One region of the Micromonospora sp. NPDC018662 genome, then DNA from elsewhere that is predicted to be linked to it. Evidence: riboswitches for the same ligand, from Rfam matches in the RefSeq annotation. Region 1 holds a riboswitch; the other holds the start of a gene.
What was found. A riboswitch is a leader RNA that binds a small molecule or an ion and turns the genes downstream of it on or off. The one in region 1 is predicted to bind cyclic di-AMP.
Positions count from the first base shown of each region.

Region 2: it holds a riboswitch for cyclic di-AMP, as region 1 does, so the genes downstream of both, ACH495_RS22830 (coiled-coil domain-containing protein) here and ACH495_RS14885 (C39 family peptidase) in region 1, are expected to answer to the same signal.

Region 1 covers NZ_JBISAC010000004.1:287,179-294,611, forward strand. The annotation lists gene ACH495_RS14865 (polysaccharide pyruvyl transferase family protein) at 1-755, opposite strand, end outside; gene ACH495_RS14870 (acyltransferase family protein) at 900-2,108, shown strand; gene ACH495_RS14875 (hypothetical protein) at 2,188-2,745, shown strand; gene ACH495_RS14880 (hypothetical protein) at 2,895-3,659, shown strand; cyclic di-AMP (ydaO/yuaA leader) riboswitch at 3,987-4,126, shown strand; gene ACH495_RS14885 (C39 family peptidase) at 4,330-5,181, shown strand; gene ACH495_RS14890 (alpha/beta fold hydrolase) at 5,884-6,765, shown strand; gene ACH495_RS14895 (CDP-glycerol glycerophosphotransferase family protein) at 6,762-7,433, opposite strand, start outside.
Region 2 covers NZ_JBISAC010000008.1:181,348-188,780, reverse strand. The annotation lists gene ACH495_RS22840 (HelD family protein) at 1-1,332, shown strand, start outside; gene ACH495_RS22835 (cation diffusion facilitator family transporter) at 1,410-2,324, shown strand; cyclic di-AMP (ydaO/yuaA leader) riboswitch at 2,467-2,597, shown strand; gene ACH495_RS22830 (coiled-coil domain-containing protein) at 2,602-3,690, shown strand; gene ACH495_RS22825 (SRPBCC family protein) at 3,758-4,270, opposite strand; gene ACH495_RS22820 (STAS domain-containing protein) at 4,333-4,692, opposite strand; gene ACH495_RS22815 (hypothetical protein) at 5,166-5,570, shown strand; gene ACH495_RS22810 (cellulose binding domain-containing protein) at 6,276-7,433, opposite strand, start outside.

The DNA.
Region 1 (7,433 bases):
GGGTGCGAGGTGTGCAGCGGCATCTCGCTGCTCTTGCCCCGGTGCTCGGGCGCGTCGCCGTAGAGCAGCGTGCCGAGCGTCCGCAGGTCCTGCGGCACGTAGCACAGGTTCGGGTAGCGCTCCCGGTGGTGGCGGACGACCGGGGCCATCGACGAGACGTACGGGGAGATGGTCAGCGCGATCCGGGCGTCGGTGGTCAGCTCCGGCCGGGTCTTCGCCAGCCGGAAGTCGGCGCCGTGCAGGAACATCGACGGGCAGCCGATCTGCTCCACCGCGGAGAAACCGAGCGTACGCAGGTAGCTCTCGGTGATCTCGCCGCGTACCCCGATGCTGTGCGACCGGTCGAGCACCGCCCGGCAGAACGCGCTCACCGGCTCGTCGATCTGGCGGAGGTACTCCCGGTCGCCGTCGACGTTCGTCTGCACGCCGACGCCGAGCACCACCACCGGGATCTTCAGCCGCTCGATCAGCCGGGTCATCGGTTCGAGGCGGTTGATGAAGCTGCGGCGGAACGCGTTGGCCAGCGGAACGACGAAGGCGTCGTACCGTTCGTTGATCTCGTCGGCGTCGCGCGGGTCGGCGAGCTTCCGGGTCGACGTGACCTCCGCCGTGGAGGTGGCCAGCAGCTTGTGGGCGGCGTGGCTGAAGACCAGGTTGCCGGTGTTGTCGCTGATCCAGTTGCCGGCGAAGGTCTCCTCGGGCGTCAGGACGTCGAACGGGCCCTTGCGGGCGCGGAGGAGGATCCGCTGGTGCATCCGGTTGCTCACCTTCCGTACGGGCGCGGTGGGCCGGGTGGGCCCCGCCGGGCAGGAACGGAAATCCTATCCGCCGTTCGCCGGGACCAGCCCACACGCCGCCGCGCCGGAGGCTGCCCCTTACCACCCGGTAAGGTGCCCGGGATGACCAGTGCCCCGACCACCACCCGTGCTCCGCGTCTGCCGTCGCTGACCGGGCTGCGGTGGATCGCGGCCCTGCTGGTCTTCGGCTTCCACGCGGGCACCATGCGGATCATCGCGGAGCCGCAGTGGAAGGCGGTGCTGGACAAGACGTTCAGCCTGGGGCTCTCCGGCGTCGAGTTCTTCTTCATCCTCAGTGGATTCGTGCTGGTCTGGTCGTACCGGGACGGCGAGTCGGGGCGGACGTTCCTGCGCCGCCGGGTCGCGAAGATCTACCCGAACCACGTGGTGACGTTCCTGGCGGCGCTGGCCGTGGCGGCCTGGTTCGCCGACCCGGTCCTGCCGTGGGCCGCGATCGGCAACCTCTTCCTGGTCCAGGCGTGGATCCCGCTCAACGGCTACTTCTACAGCGTCAACAACGTGAGCTGGTCGCTCTCCTGTGAGCTGGCCTTCTACCTGTGCCTGCCGCTGGTGGTGCCGTGGCTACGCCGGGCGCGTACCGGCGCGCTCCGGGCCCTGCTGGTCGCGGCGCCGCTGCTCATCCTGGCGCTCTGGCCCGGCCAGCACCTGGTGCCCGAGGAGCAGCGGTGGTGGTTCACCCAGATCTTCCCGGTCACCCGCTCGTTCGAGTTCTGGATGGGGGCGGCCGCCGCCGAGCTGATGCGCCGCCACCGCTGGCGGGGCCCCAACCTCACCGTGGCCAGCCTGCTCTTCGTCGCCACCTGGGTGGTCGCCGCGCTGTGGATCCGGGCCGAGTTCTGGGCCGCGCTGCTCGCCATCGCGTACCTGCTGGTCATCGCCGCGGCGGCGGACGCCGACGTGCGGGGCCGGCGGACCCCGTGGCGGTCCCGCCCGATGGTCTGGCTCGGTGAGGTCTCGTTCGCGTTCTACCTGGTCCACGTGCTGGTCATGGTGACCGTGCTGCGGCTCACCGGCGACTGGGGCACCGGCCTGCCCGGGTGGCGGGGCCCGCTCGCGGTGCTCGGCTTCCTGGTGCTCACCCTGGCCCTCGCCGCCGCGCTGCACCGCTGGGTGGAGGTGCCGATGATGCGCCGCCTCGGCCCGTCGCGCCGGGCCCGTCGCGGCGCGACCGCCGCCGCGCCGACACCGGGCGTGCCCGCACCGCGGCCGGCCGCCGACGACGCCGGCGCGGCGCCCGCCGGGGAGCCGGACCGTTCGATCGAGTACGCCGGGCGGCGCCGGCCGGACTGAGCGGTCCACCCTGGTCGACGGCGTCGCGACACGCCGGGCGACGATGCGCCGTGGCGGGATTGGCGGTAATTTGTCACTCGTGGCTCCGATCGCGCTCACCTGTCCCGTGTGGTGGGTGGCGCGCTGGGCCGCCCGGATGCTGGCCAGCCTGGCCGTGGTCGTCGCCTTCTCGCTGGGCGCCGCCACGCTGCCGGCCGGCGTGTCCGCGATCGCACCCGCGGCGGCCGGTCCGGTCGCCGGTCTGACGTCCGGCCCATCACCGGCTGGCCACTCCGTCGCCGATCCGCGCGCCGACATCGTTGCCGGCGTTCCCGTCGTCGGCCGGCAGACCGACGCCGTTGTCGGCGTATCCGTCGTCGGCGGGCCTGGCGACCCCGTCGTCGAGCGGCGGAGCGGCGCCGTCGTCGAGCGGCGGAGCGGCACCGTCGTCGAGCGGCAGAGCGGCGCCGTTGCCGAGCGCCAGAGCGGCGCCGTTGCCGAGCGGCAGAGCGTTCCCGTCGTCGGTCGGCAGGGGAGCCGCGTCGGCGTTCCCGAGCCGCAGCCGGCGGGCAATGCCGCGCCCCCGACCGGGCGGCACCCGTTCCCGGCCGGTCAACCGCCGGCGCCGGCCGGTCCGCGAGCCCCGCCCGCCCGCTGACCCGCCACGGGCCCCGGCCCGTGACCGCATCCACCGAACCTCACCCCGCACCCGCCCCTCGGCGGCCCGGCGGCGCCCGTACCCGGCCGCGCCCCGCTCCGACCGGCCGTGCGGAGTTCCCCGCCACTGTCTCCCGTGAGGTGCCGACCATGTCGCAGACCGTTCTCCTCAACTTCCTCACCGCCGTCCCCGAGGCCGCCGCCATCTGGTCGGCCCTGACCGTGCTCGCCCTCGTCCTGCTCGCCGTGTTGGTCGCGCGCCCGGAACGCGACGGCGCGGCGGAGCCGGCACCCGACCCGGTCGACGCGGAGGCGCTCCACCGCGCCGACCTCGCCCGGTACGCCGACGAGGTGGCGGTGGCCGCCGCCGGCGCCGCGCAGACCGCCCGCCGACGGCGCGAGCAGTGGCTGGCCGCCCAGGACGAGGCGGACCGGGCCTGGACGGCCTACGACGAGTCGGACGCCGCCGCCCGCCGCCTGGCCGGGGCCGGCGCGCTGCCCGCCCCGCGCACGCCCCGCACCCCCACCGAGTACGCGGCGCGTGAGCGCTGGCTGCACCACGCCGCCATGGCGGCGCACTGGCGAGGCGAGCTGACCGCCCGCCAGCTCGCCGACGTGCTGGCCCACCGCAACGGGTGGGACCCGCGCCGGCACCCGGCCGAGCAGGAGATCGTGCTGGCCCGGACCGTCCGCGACGGGCGACGGGCCGGCTGGGAGGCGGCCGCCGAGCGGGAACGCCAGGCCTGGCGGGACGCCGAACTGGCCGCCGAGGCGGCCCGGACGCTCGCCGCCGAGGCGTGGGCGGCCGCCACGGCGCGGTGGCCGGCGCCGGCGTCCCGTGTCCCGACGGCGACCCGTGTCCCGGTCCCGGCAGCCGTGCGGGGGGCCCGCTGGCGTCCGGCCCGCGTCGGCTGAGCGCGCGCGCCGGGAGACCCCACGGGCGAACGTCGACCGAATCGTTACCCGGAAGCGGTGAGGCTGCTCACCGGCGCTGCCCGTCGGCCACCGTCGGGATCGATGGCCCCTGCTGCGCCCGCTGCCCGTTTCTGCGCCCGCCGGATGCCCGTTTTCCGCCGGTCGGCGCCGACGCAGCCGCTTGTCCCATTGAGTGAAGTCAGTAACCGGCTGTTCCGAATCCGTAGTCGCCGAGCACGTTTACGCAGGTGGCAGCGCTTGGCAGGGCGTGTACCCACCGGTAGTGTCGGCGCGTCCGGTGCGGTTCTCGATCGCAATTGGCGACGCCGTGCCGACCCGCCTAATCGTGCATACGAACCGGGGACCCAAGCGCAACACCGGGGTGAATCCGCGAGCCACGGCCGCGGTAGGGCGTACTTCCCGCCCGAATCCGTCAGCTAACCCGGTCGGCGGACACGGAAGGAGTTCCATCCTCGTGCCCACCACCCCCCGAACGTCCCCCCGCCTCCACGGCCTCGGGGTGCCAGCGCTCGCCTGACCCGCGACGCGCGCCAACCCCTGTCCGCCCGGCATCCCGGGCGACGTCCCGTGGCCGTTCCGCCCGCCAGCGTGTGTGAGTTCCTCCGCGCGCGGGGCCGGTGCGTGCCGCCCACCCCCGTGGAGGAAACCCGTGAAGCACCACCTGAAGCGTCAACTGCGTCGCCTCGCGACCCAGCGCCCGTACCAGATCATCGCCGGTTCGGCCGCGGCCCTCGTGCTGGCCGGCGGCACCGGTGCCGCCCTGGCCGCCGCCGACGACGCGCCGGCCCGGCCGGAGAACACCGCCGCGGTGGCGGAACTCGGCTCCCGGCTGGGTGACACCGCCAGCCGCGGTGAGGCGCGGATCGCCGTCCCGTCACCGAGCACGTCACCCAGCGCCGCACCCAGTCGCGCGCCCAGCGCGTCGCCCACGGCCACGCCGTCGGCGAAGGCCGCCGACCCGGACACCGCGACCCGCAAGGCCACACCGAAGCCGCCGTCGAGCAGGGTGCTCGACTACGACTACCAGGCGCAGACCACCTACTACTACTGCGGCCCGGCCGCGGTGCGGAACGCGCTCAGCGCCACCGGTATCGAGCGCAGCCAGGACACGCTCGCCGCCGCGCTCGGCACCACCGAGATGGGCACCAACTCGGCCGAGGACACCACCCGGGTGCTCAACCAGCAGGTCAAGGGCGATCCGTACCGGACCCGCATGATCCCCGGTGTGGCCACCCGGGCCCAGATCGACCGGCTCCAGGCCGACGTGGTCAACGCGGTCGGCAACGGCCGGGCGGTGGTCTCGAACATCGTCGGGGACGCCACCGACACCGACGGCGGCTGGCACTCGTTCCCGGGCGGCCACTACATCGCCGTGGTCGGCTACAAGAACGACGGCCGCACCGTGCGGATCGCCGACTCGGCCGACCCGTCGCTGCCGTCGTACTGGGTCAGCACCATCGACCTGGCGAACTGGATGGCCACGCGCGGTTACTCCGCCTGACCGTACGCGTGAAGGCCGGCACCCTTCCGGGTGCCGGCCTTCGCGTTCCTTAGCTGTTCCAGTGGCCTGCTTCTCCCACTGCGCGTACGCGTCGGGGTAGGCCGACACCTGGACGGGCTGGGCGGCCTTGGTCAGCGGCATGTCCTGCCAGCCGTCGACCTGCTTCAGACCCTTCAGGAACAAACCCCAGGGGCACGGGCGTACAACGCCGCACCCCCGTCGGCGATTCCGCCGTCAGGATGCCGCCCACCACCGCCAAACCGGACAAATCATCCACTTGACCCCGATCGGCGGCACGCCACCGGCGTCCCAACAGCCTTGTGGGGCACCTCGGGGCCGCCCAGACACCCACACCGTTCCACCCGCCGCCCGCCACCATCATGAGTGGAACGCCATGGGTGTCTCAGGGCCGCGTAGACACCCATGGTGTTCCACCCAGGCACCCGGGGCGCGTTCGGTGGAACGCTATGGGTGTTTCAGGGCTCCTGGGTATCCAAGGTGTCCGAACCGGCGAGGAAAATCCGCCCGAACCCACCCGGCCCTCTAGCAGGCTTCACCTGGCCTCGCCGGGCGGGCGATCATGAAGTTGACAGTGGGTGGTGTCCGGTTTGTCAGGGGACAACCTCATGATCGACGCGGAGGTGGCGGGCTCGGGGAGGACGGTCTCGCGCCGGGTGTCCGCGCGGTGGCAGACTGCGGCGTATGGGCGATACGAGGGGGAACCGTCACCTGGTGCTCCTGCACGGCATGGGCGCCACCGGCGAGGTGTGGTTGCCCTGGGCGCCACTGCTGGAGCGCCGCTGGCCGGGGCGCTGGATCGCCCCCGATCTGGCCGGCCACGGCTGGTCGCCGCCGCTGCCCGGATATTCCTTCGCGGCCCTGGCCCGGCGCGTCATGGACGGGCTCGACGCGGTCCGGCTCAGCCCGGGGGACCGCCTGGTGCTGCTCGGGCACTCGCTCGGCGGCGTGGTGGCGCTGGCGCTGGCCGCGCGGCAGCGGCACCTGCCGGTCGACGCGGCGGTCGGGCTGGGCATCAAGGCGGTCTGGTCGCCGGCCGAGCTGGCCAAGGCGGACGAGTTGGCCGCCCGGCCGGTGACCTGGTTCGCCACCCGCGACGAGGCGGCCCGTCGCTACCTGCGGGTCGCCGGGCTCGCCGGCCTGTTCGCCCCCGACCACCCGGTGGTCGACGCGGGGCTGCGGCGGGAGGACGGCCGTGGACAACGCGGGCATCCCGGCGGCGGACACCGGGGCGACGGCGGTGGACAACGCGGGTATCCCGGTGGCGGACACCGGGGCGACGGCGGTGGACAACGCGGGCATCCCGGCGGCGAGCACCGGGGTGACGGCCGGTGGCGACTGGCCATGGATCCGGCCGCGTTCGCGGTGGGGGAGCCCGACCTGCCCGCCCTGCTGGCCGCCGTCGACGTGCCGGTGCTGCTGGCGCGCGGCGAGACGGATCCGATGGTGACCGACGCGCAGCTCGAGGCGTTGGGCGTGCCGGTGGCCACCCTCCCCGGGCTGGGCCACAACGCGCACGTGGAGGACCCGGCGGCGGTGCTCGCCCTGCTCGACCCCTACCTCTAGGCCGTACGCGGCGCCGGGACGGCCCGGTGCGGTTCCAGCTCGCGGCGGGCGGCGGCCAGGAACGCCTCGGCGTAGCCGTCGACGGGGAAGTCGCCCAGGTAGCGGGTCCGCGCCGTCCAGCGCTGCGCGGCCTTCGGGTCGGTGTCGAGCAGCGCGGCGAGCACGTCGTCCACGTTGGACATGTCCCGGCGCAGCACGTAGCCGGAGGCGGCGAGCGGGAACCGCTCGACGAAGTGCGCGCCGTCGGCGCCGGTGTCGGTGACCGCGTACGGCTTGCCGGAGTAGAGCCAGTCGGAGATCACCCCGGAGACGTCGGAGACCAGCGCGTCGGCGCGGTTGACGCACTCGGTGAGCGTCAGGTCACGAGCGGCTGCCGCGCCCCACAGGTGGGGTCGGCCGGTCTTCGCCTTGTCGGCGGCGAGCAGCTCGGTGAGGCGGGCGAGCTGCCGGGCCGAGGCCGGGTTCCGGTCGGTGTAGGGGTGGGCGCGCAGGATCACCACCGCGCCGCGGTCGATCAGCCGGCGGATCAGCGTCTCGGCCACCGGCAGCGAGCAGTAGTTGGCGTCGGCGTGGTGCCCGGTCCAGGTCGGGGTGTAGAGGACGGTCGGGTGCGCCGACGCGGGCGCCGGCTCCCGGCGTACCTCGATGGCCTCGACCTGGGGGCGGCC
Region 2 (7,433 bases), on a different contig from region 1:
CTCGGCTCGCTGTTCCCGGGCCTGTCGGCGACCCGGACCGACCCGCCGGAGGTGGCGGCCGTGAAGGGTTCGCTGCGGATGCGCCGGGTGCTGGAGCGTGCCGCGCGGGACGCGGTGCCGGACTCGCCGGCGGAGCTGCGCCTGCTCTACCGCGGTGAGCTGCTGCGGCTGGACCGGCCGGCGCTGGACGGGGTGCGGGACCGCACGCTGACCCGGGGCGCGCGCCGCAACGAGGTGCGCCGGGCCGCGTTCGACGCGGTGCTCGCCGCGCTCTACGCGCAGGCCCGGACGCTGCGGGTGGGCCGGCTGCCGGAGCAGCCCGCGTTCGAGGACGAGATCATCGAGCGGCCGGAGTTCCGCGAGTTCCTCAAGTCGTGGTGGCCCCGGCTGCACCCGCGCCACGTGCTGGGCTGGCTGGCCCGGCCCGAGCGGCTGCGTCGCTACGCCGGCGGGGTCCTCTCCTCGGCCGAGATCCGGCTGCTCACCGACGCGTACCGGACGCTGGACACGGACGGGCTGACCGTCGCCGACATCGCGCTGCTGGACGAGCTGGACGCGCTGCTCGGCACGCCGGTGCGGCGGGCGAAGCCGAAGCGGGACCCGTACCAGTTGGCCGGTGGCGTGCGCGAGCTGAGCACGTACGCGGACCGGCAGCGCGCGGCGCGGGCGGCCGCCCGGGAGCGCCCGGTGGACTACCGCGACTACGCCCACGTGGTGGTGGACGAGTCGCAGGACGTCTCGCCGATGCAGTGGCGGATGGTCGGGCGGCGCGGCCGGCTGGCGTCCTGGACCGTGGTCGGCGATCCGGCGCAGACCGCCTGGACCGGCGATCCGCAGGAGCTGGACCGGGCCCGTGACCAGGCGCTGGGGCGGCGTCCCCGGCGCCGCTACGAGCTGACCACCAACTACCGCAACTCGGCGGAGATCTTCGCGGTGGCGGCGGCGGAGATCCGCCGGCTGTACCCGGATCTGGCGCTGCCCGACGCGGTGCGGTCCACCGGTGTGCCGCCGGTGGAGCGGACCGTGGCCGCGGCCGAGCTGCCGGCGGCCACTGTCGAGGCGGCCCGGGTGCTGCTGACCGAGGTCGAGGGCACGGTCGGCGTGATCACGCCGGTGCCGCGCCGGGACGAGGTGGCGGGTTGGCTGGGCGAGCTGGGCGCCGGCCGGCTCCAGGTGGTCACCAGCCTCCAGGCCAAGGGCATGGAGTACGACGGGGTGGTGCTGGTCGCGCCGAGCGAGATCCGGGCCGACCCGGGTTCGGGGGTCCGCACGCTCTACGTCGCGCTGTCCCGGGCCACCCAGCGCCTGACCACGCTCGATCCGGTGGGGTGACACCGCAGTCACTTGCACACATAGCGATGTGAGCATAGATTGGGCCCGTCCGGGGCGCGGGACGGGAGGGTGTGTGCGTGGGCGCAGGCCATGACCACAGCGGTGCGGTGACCAACGCGGCGCACCGGCACCGGGGCCGACTCTGGGCGGCGTTCGCGCTGCTCGCCGTGCTGATGCTGGTCGAGGCGGTGGCCGCCGTGACGACCGGTTCGCTGGCGCTGCTCTCCGACGCCGGGCACATGTTCACCGACGTGCTCGGGATCGGCATGGCGCTCGCGGCGATCACCGCCACCCGTCGCGCCGGGACCGACCCGCAGCGCACGTTCGGGCTCTACCGGCTCGAGGTGCTCGCCGCGCTGGCCAACGCGGTGCTGCTCGGCGCCGTCGCGGTCTACGTCCTGATCGAGGCGGTACGCCGGTTCGGCGAGCCGCCGGAGGTTCTCGCCGGCCCGATGCTGGTGGTGGCCGTGCTCGGCCTGCTCGCCAACATCGCCGCGTTCGCGCTGCTGCGCTCCGGCGCGCAGGAGAGCATCAACCTGCGCGGGGCGTACCTGGAGGTGCTCGGCGACCTGCTCGGCTCGCTCGGCGTGATCGGCGCCGCGCTGGTCATCGCGGTCACCGACTGGTGGTGGGCCGACCCGCTGGTCGCGGTGGCGATCGGCCTGTTCATCCTGCCGCGCACCTGGCGGCTCGGCCGGGCCGCGGTACGCATCCTGGTGCAGGCCGCGCCGGAACACCTCCAGGTGACCGCCGTGCACGACCGGCTGACCGCCGTGCCCGGCGTGGCGGAGGTGCACGACCTGCACGTCTGGACGCTCACCTCCGGCATGGACGTGGCCTCGGCGCACCTGACCACCGACCCGGGCGCCGAGGTCGCCACCGTGCTGGCCGCCGCCCGGGCCGCGCTGCACGAGGACTTCTCGATCGATCACGCCACGTTGCAGATCGAACCCGGAGCGTCCACCGGTGCCTGCGGGCCGACCGGCTGGTAATGAGGACAGCCTTAAATCTGAGTGGCTATTGTTGACTTATGCCGGTTTTGCCCGGTTCTCGACGCCGGGTGACGGCGCCGGAACCGGGCAACGCCGGTAGGCTCGGTCGCGGCCACCCCGCAGGCGTCATCCGGCGTCGGCGGAGCGGCCGTCGCCTAATCGCCCGCGGGGCGAGCCGGGGAACCACGTACGTGGGGTGCATCCGCGTCAGCGGTAGGGATCTTCCGTCCCGAACCCGTCAGCTAACCCGGTCGGCGGTTGACGGAAGGACACGTGAATGCCCCCAGTGGCACCCGTACGACGAACGGCCGCCCGGATGGCGGCCCTGCTCGTCGCGATGCTGACCCTCGGCCTCGCGACGGCGCCGGTCTCCCCCGCCTCGGCGGCACCCGCGACCGGCCGGCTCGCCGCCGCGCCCGGCGACGACGACGAGGGCGGCACGCCGGCGCTGCGCGCCAAGCTCGACGCCGCCAGCAAGGGCTGGCTGGAGGCCAAGGCCGCGCTGAACCGGTCGGTGACCCGGCAGAAGCAGCTCAACGAACGACTCGTGACGATCGACGCGGAGCTGACCGAACGCAACGCCAAGGTCGGTGAGATCGCCGAGGTGGCGTACCGCACCGGCCGGATGGGCACCGCCGCGGCACTGCTCGGCAGCACCAGCCCGGAAGGCTTCATGGACCGGGCCGCCGCCCTGGAGACGGTCGCCGCGCACGAGGACCGGACACTGCGGGAGTTGATCACCACCCGCGACGAGGCGATCCGCACCCGTACCGCGCTCGACGGCGAGGTCCGCGAACAGCGCAAGCAGGTCACGGTGATGGCCAAGCGCAAGGAGCAGGCCGAGCAGGCGCTGGAGGAGGCCAACAACCGGCCGTCCGCCAGCAGCAGCGGCAGCAGCAGCGACGGCAGCGGAAGCCGGGGCACCTCCACGGCGAACGCGAAGCCGGCCAAGCGCAACTCGGACGGCTCCTGGCCGGCGGAGTCGTGCAGCGTGAACGACCCGACGCCGGCCAGCGGCTGCATCACCCCGCGTACGCTGCACGCCCTGCAACAGGCCAAGGCCGCCGGCTTCACCCGGTACGTCTCCTGCCACCGGCCCAGCGGCTCCGGCGAGCACCCGAAGGGTCGGGCCTGCGACTTCGCGGCGCAGAAGAGCGGCTTCGGTGGCGTGGCCAGCGGCGGCGACCGGACGTACGGCAACAACCTGGCCGCGTACTTCGTGCGCAACGCCGACCCGCTCGCGGTGCTCTACGTGATCTGGTTCAAGCAGATCTGGCTGCCCAGCAGTGGCTGGAAGTCGTACAGCGGGGGCAACGGCGACCCGTCCAGCGACCACACCAACCACGTGCACCTGTCGGTGTACTGACCGTCGCGACGGCACCCGGTCACACGCCGGGTGCCGTCGCACGCGAGCCGGCACGGGCGGGGCCCGGTCAGGCCGGTCGGCCCTCCAGGGTCGCGCCCAGGCGGGCGGCGAGGCCCAGGTGAGCGGCCCGCGCCTGGCGGAACGCGTAACCGAACAGCGGCGCCGGCGCGGTGAGCGTGATCTCCACGTCGATCCGCACCACGCCGTCGGGCTCGTCGCGCAGCCGGGTGTGGTTGCGGACCGTCGTCGCCGGCTGCTGCCGGGCCACGGTGACCACCTCGTCCTCGGTGGCGATCAGCACGTCCGCCTGGTAGGTCACCGGGAAGTGCAGCGGACCCAGCTCCAGCCGGTCGGTGATCGCGAAGCTGGCCAACGCGCCCGGACGGGGCGGCAACTGCCGGACCCGCACGATCAACGGATGCAGCTCGCCCTGCCGGCTCAGGTCGCCGAGCAGGGCCACCGCGTCCGCCCGGCTGCACCGGGCCTGCACGGTGTAGCTGAAGCTGTCGCTGCTCTGCAACCCGTCCCCCTCGCCGTCGTGGGTCCGGACGATCGTCCCGTACCGGGGGCGGCCTGGCAACGGGTCGAAGGTCCCCCGGTCGGCGGTGGCCGGGAGCAGGGTTCGGTGGCGCCGGGTGACGCTCAGGCGCCGGGGAGCACCTCGGGGGCGTCGTCGGCGAACCAGGGCTCCGGCGCGCCGAAGAGACCGAGCAGGCCGGTCACCCAGAGCTGTCGGTGCACGAACCGGCTCGGCTCGGTGACCACCAGCTTGACGCCGCTGACCTCGCAGGTCTGGAAGCCGGCGACCATGGCGCTGATGCCGACCGAGTCGATGAACGTGACGAGCCGCATGTTGAGCTCGATCCGGGCGGGACGCGCCTTCGCGAGCACCTCGGCGATCGCTTCCCGCACCTCGTACGCGGTGTCGACGTCGATCTCCCCACGGGGCGCGATCTGGACGACACCACCCGGACGCACCGATTTCACGATCGACAGGCTCACGCGAGCACCTCCACTCGCCCCAACGGGCGCCTCATCAGTACGCGGGCCGCGACCGAGAGTATTCCTCCAACGGCCCCGGTCGCCACCCCCCGGGATGAGCAATTCGCGGACTGGGCACACCTGGGCGAGCCCAATCCGGACCTCCGGGTTCCGATTTCCCTTCGACACGGACCAGTGACCGGCCGAACGACCGGACCGGGTCGGCCGATCCGCCGACCCAGGGTAGCGGGCCCGCACACCCCGCCGGGGTACCCGGTCCCCGGCGCGTACGGGTGATTCCGCCCACCCCGTCCCTTTCCCGCGCCGACACCGCCGGATCCCGGCACGGTGCCGTTCGCATGGCAAGCGGCACGGGAGGGGGTTTGGCGCGGGAGCGGTCGGGGCACTGCCCCCGGGGAGTGAACCGTGACGCGCCGGATGAACACCGGAGTCCGACCTGGCCGCCGGGCTTCGGCACCCGAGGAGGTAGAACGATGTTCGGATCCAGCCTGTTGGACCGCCGCAGCAAGCCCGAGCGGGTCGCGGACCAAGCATGGCAGCACCTGCTCTCCGCGGTCGGGTCCGCCGGTGACAGCGTGCGGGACGCCACCCGCGTCGCCCGCCGCAACTCCTCCGGCCTGGCCGACGACGCCACCGACCTGGTCGGCTCCGCCGCCGACGAGGCACGCCGCCGGGCCGGCCTCGCCTTCGACGCGCTCGCCGGCCGGCGCCCCGCACTGCCGTGGACGCTGCTGATCGCGGCGGCCCTGGCCGGCGCGGCCATCGGCTGGGCCGCCGGCACCGCCGCCCGCGCCGCCGGCAGCCGGGAGCGCGGCGCCGACGAGATCGAGTTCGTGGACGTCGACCGCCCCAACTCCCCCGCCGGCCTGGACGGCTGACCGCACACCCCCACCCCGCACGACCGACGGTGGCCCTCCCGGCAACGGGACGGCCACCGTCACCCTGTCCGAACCTCGGTGATCATGAGGTTGACGGCCCGGAGAGCGCTTTCCGGGGCAGCCAACTTCATGATCATCCGGTCCGTCGGGCCTGCCCCGCCCGCCCGGCGGTGGAACGCCTCAGGTGTCAGGTCGCGGTAGACACCCATACCGTTCCACCCGTGCTTCACCCTGCCTGTGACTGGAACGGTATGGGTGTGTCACGGCCCGGTAGACACCCATGGCGTTCCACCCGTGCTTCACCCTGCCCGTGAGTGGAACGGTATGGGTGTGTCACGGCCCGGTAGACACCCATGGCGTTCCACCCGTCTGCCGGACGCCCGCTGAGGAGGCGCTCCCGAAACTCCGCAGCGCACCCCGCAAGCCCTCATGAGTAACCGTCCGCCGGACAGGGTGACGGCTGACGGAGCGCTTCCCCGTGCGACCAATGCTCGCCCACCCGCTCGCGCCCAACAGCCCGACCGGTAGGAGTGAGCGGGTGATCAAGGAGTTCACGTCACCCCCGAGATCGACTCCGACACAAAACCCTTGATCACGTCCAGGGCGGGGGTGTCCTGGGCGGTCAACCTCGTGGTCAGTGAGTGGCGTCACACGCGGACCGCGCGCCGATCGGGAGGCGATCGGCGCGCGGTCCGCGGGGGATGGTCAGCGTGCGGCGCAGGAGACGGTCGGCGCGCGGTTGCCGCCGGTCGCGGTGCCGGTGAAGCCGACAGTGGTCGACGCGCCCACGCCGAGGGCGCCGTTCCAGCCGGCGTCGGTGACCGTGACGGCGGAGCCGGTCTGGGTGTACGTCCCGCTCCAGAGCTGGGCGATCCGCTGCCCGTCGGGGAACGTCCAGGTCAGCGTCCAGCCGGCGATCGGCGTGGTGCCGGAGTTGCGGACCGTCACCTCGCCCTGGAAGCCGCCCGGCCAGGAGTTCGTCACCGCGTACGCGGCGGCGCAGCCGCGTCCGGTCGGCGCCGGGGTCGGTGACGTCGGCGACGGCGACGGGCCCGTCGGCGTCGGGGTCGGACTCGTCGGCGACGGCGTCGGGCTCGTCGGCGACGGGGTCGGGCTGGTCGGGGTCGGGCTCGCCGACGTCGGGGTGGGCGTGGGCGTGCCGCCGAGGCGGTCCGCGACCAGGATGCCCCGGCCGTTCGTGCCCAGGTAGACCCGGCCGTAGACGCGCGGGTCGCCGGTGAGCGCCTCGCCCGCGTTGCCGTACTGGTGCTGGTCGTCGTTGATCCGCACCCAGGTCGCGCCCGCGTCGTCGGAACGGTAGACCCCGTGCGTGCCGTCGACCGTGCCGACGGTGAACAACGCCGGGTACGTCTTCCCGGGCGCCGCCTTGCCGAAGCCGACGTTCACCGCCGTGGACACGCCGGTCACCTTCGTGAAGCTCGCGCCGGAGTTGGTGGAGTGCCAGAGACCACCCTCACCGGCCAGCCAGATGTCACCCTCGACGCCGGGTAGCGCCTTGAACTTGACGCCGGTGGTGGGCAGGCCGGTCGCCGCGGTGGCGGTGAACGCCGCCCCGCCGTTGGTGCTGACGTAGAACTTCCCGGCGCTGACGCCGTAGAACTTGTTCGGGTTGACCCGGTCGGACTCGACAGTCGCGTTGGCCGGGATGCCGGTGGCGGCGGTCCACGAGTTGCCGAAGCCGACCGAACGGACCACCTGCTGCCCGGCGTCGGCGGGGGCCCAGACGAACTGGCTGCCGTCGGCGGACGCGGCCACCGTGCCGCCGTTGTTGATCCCGCCCGGTTCGGTGCCCTGGAACCAGTTCGCGCCACCGTCGGTGGAGAACGCCACGTGGCTGTCGTT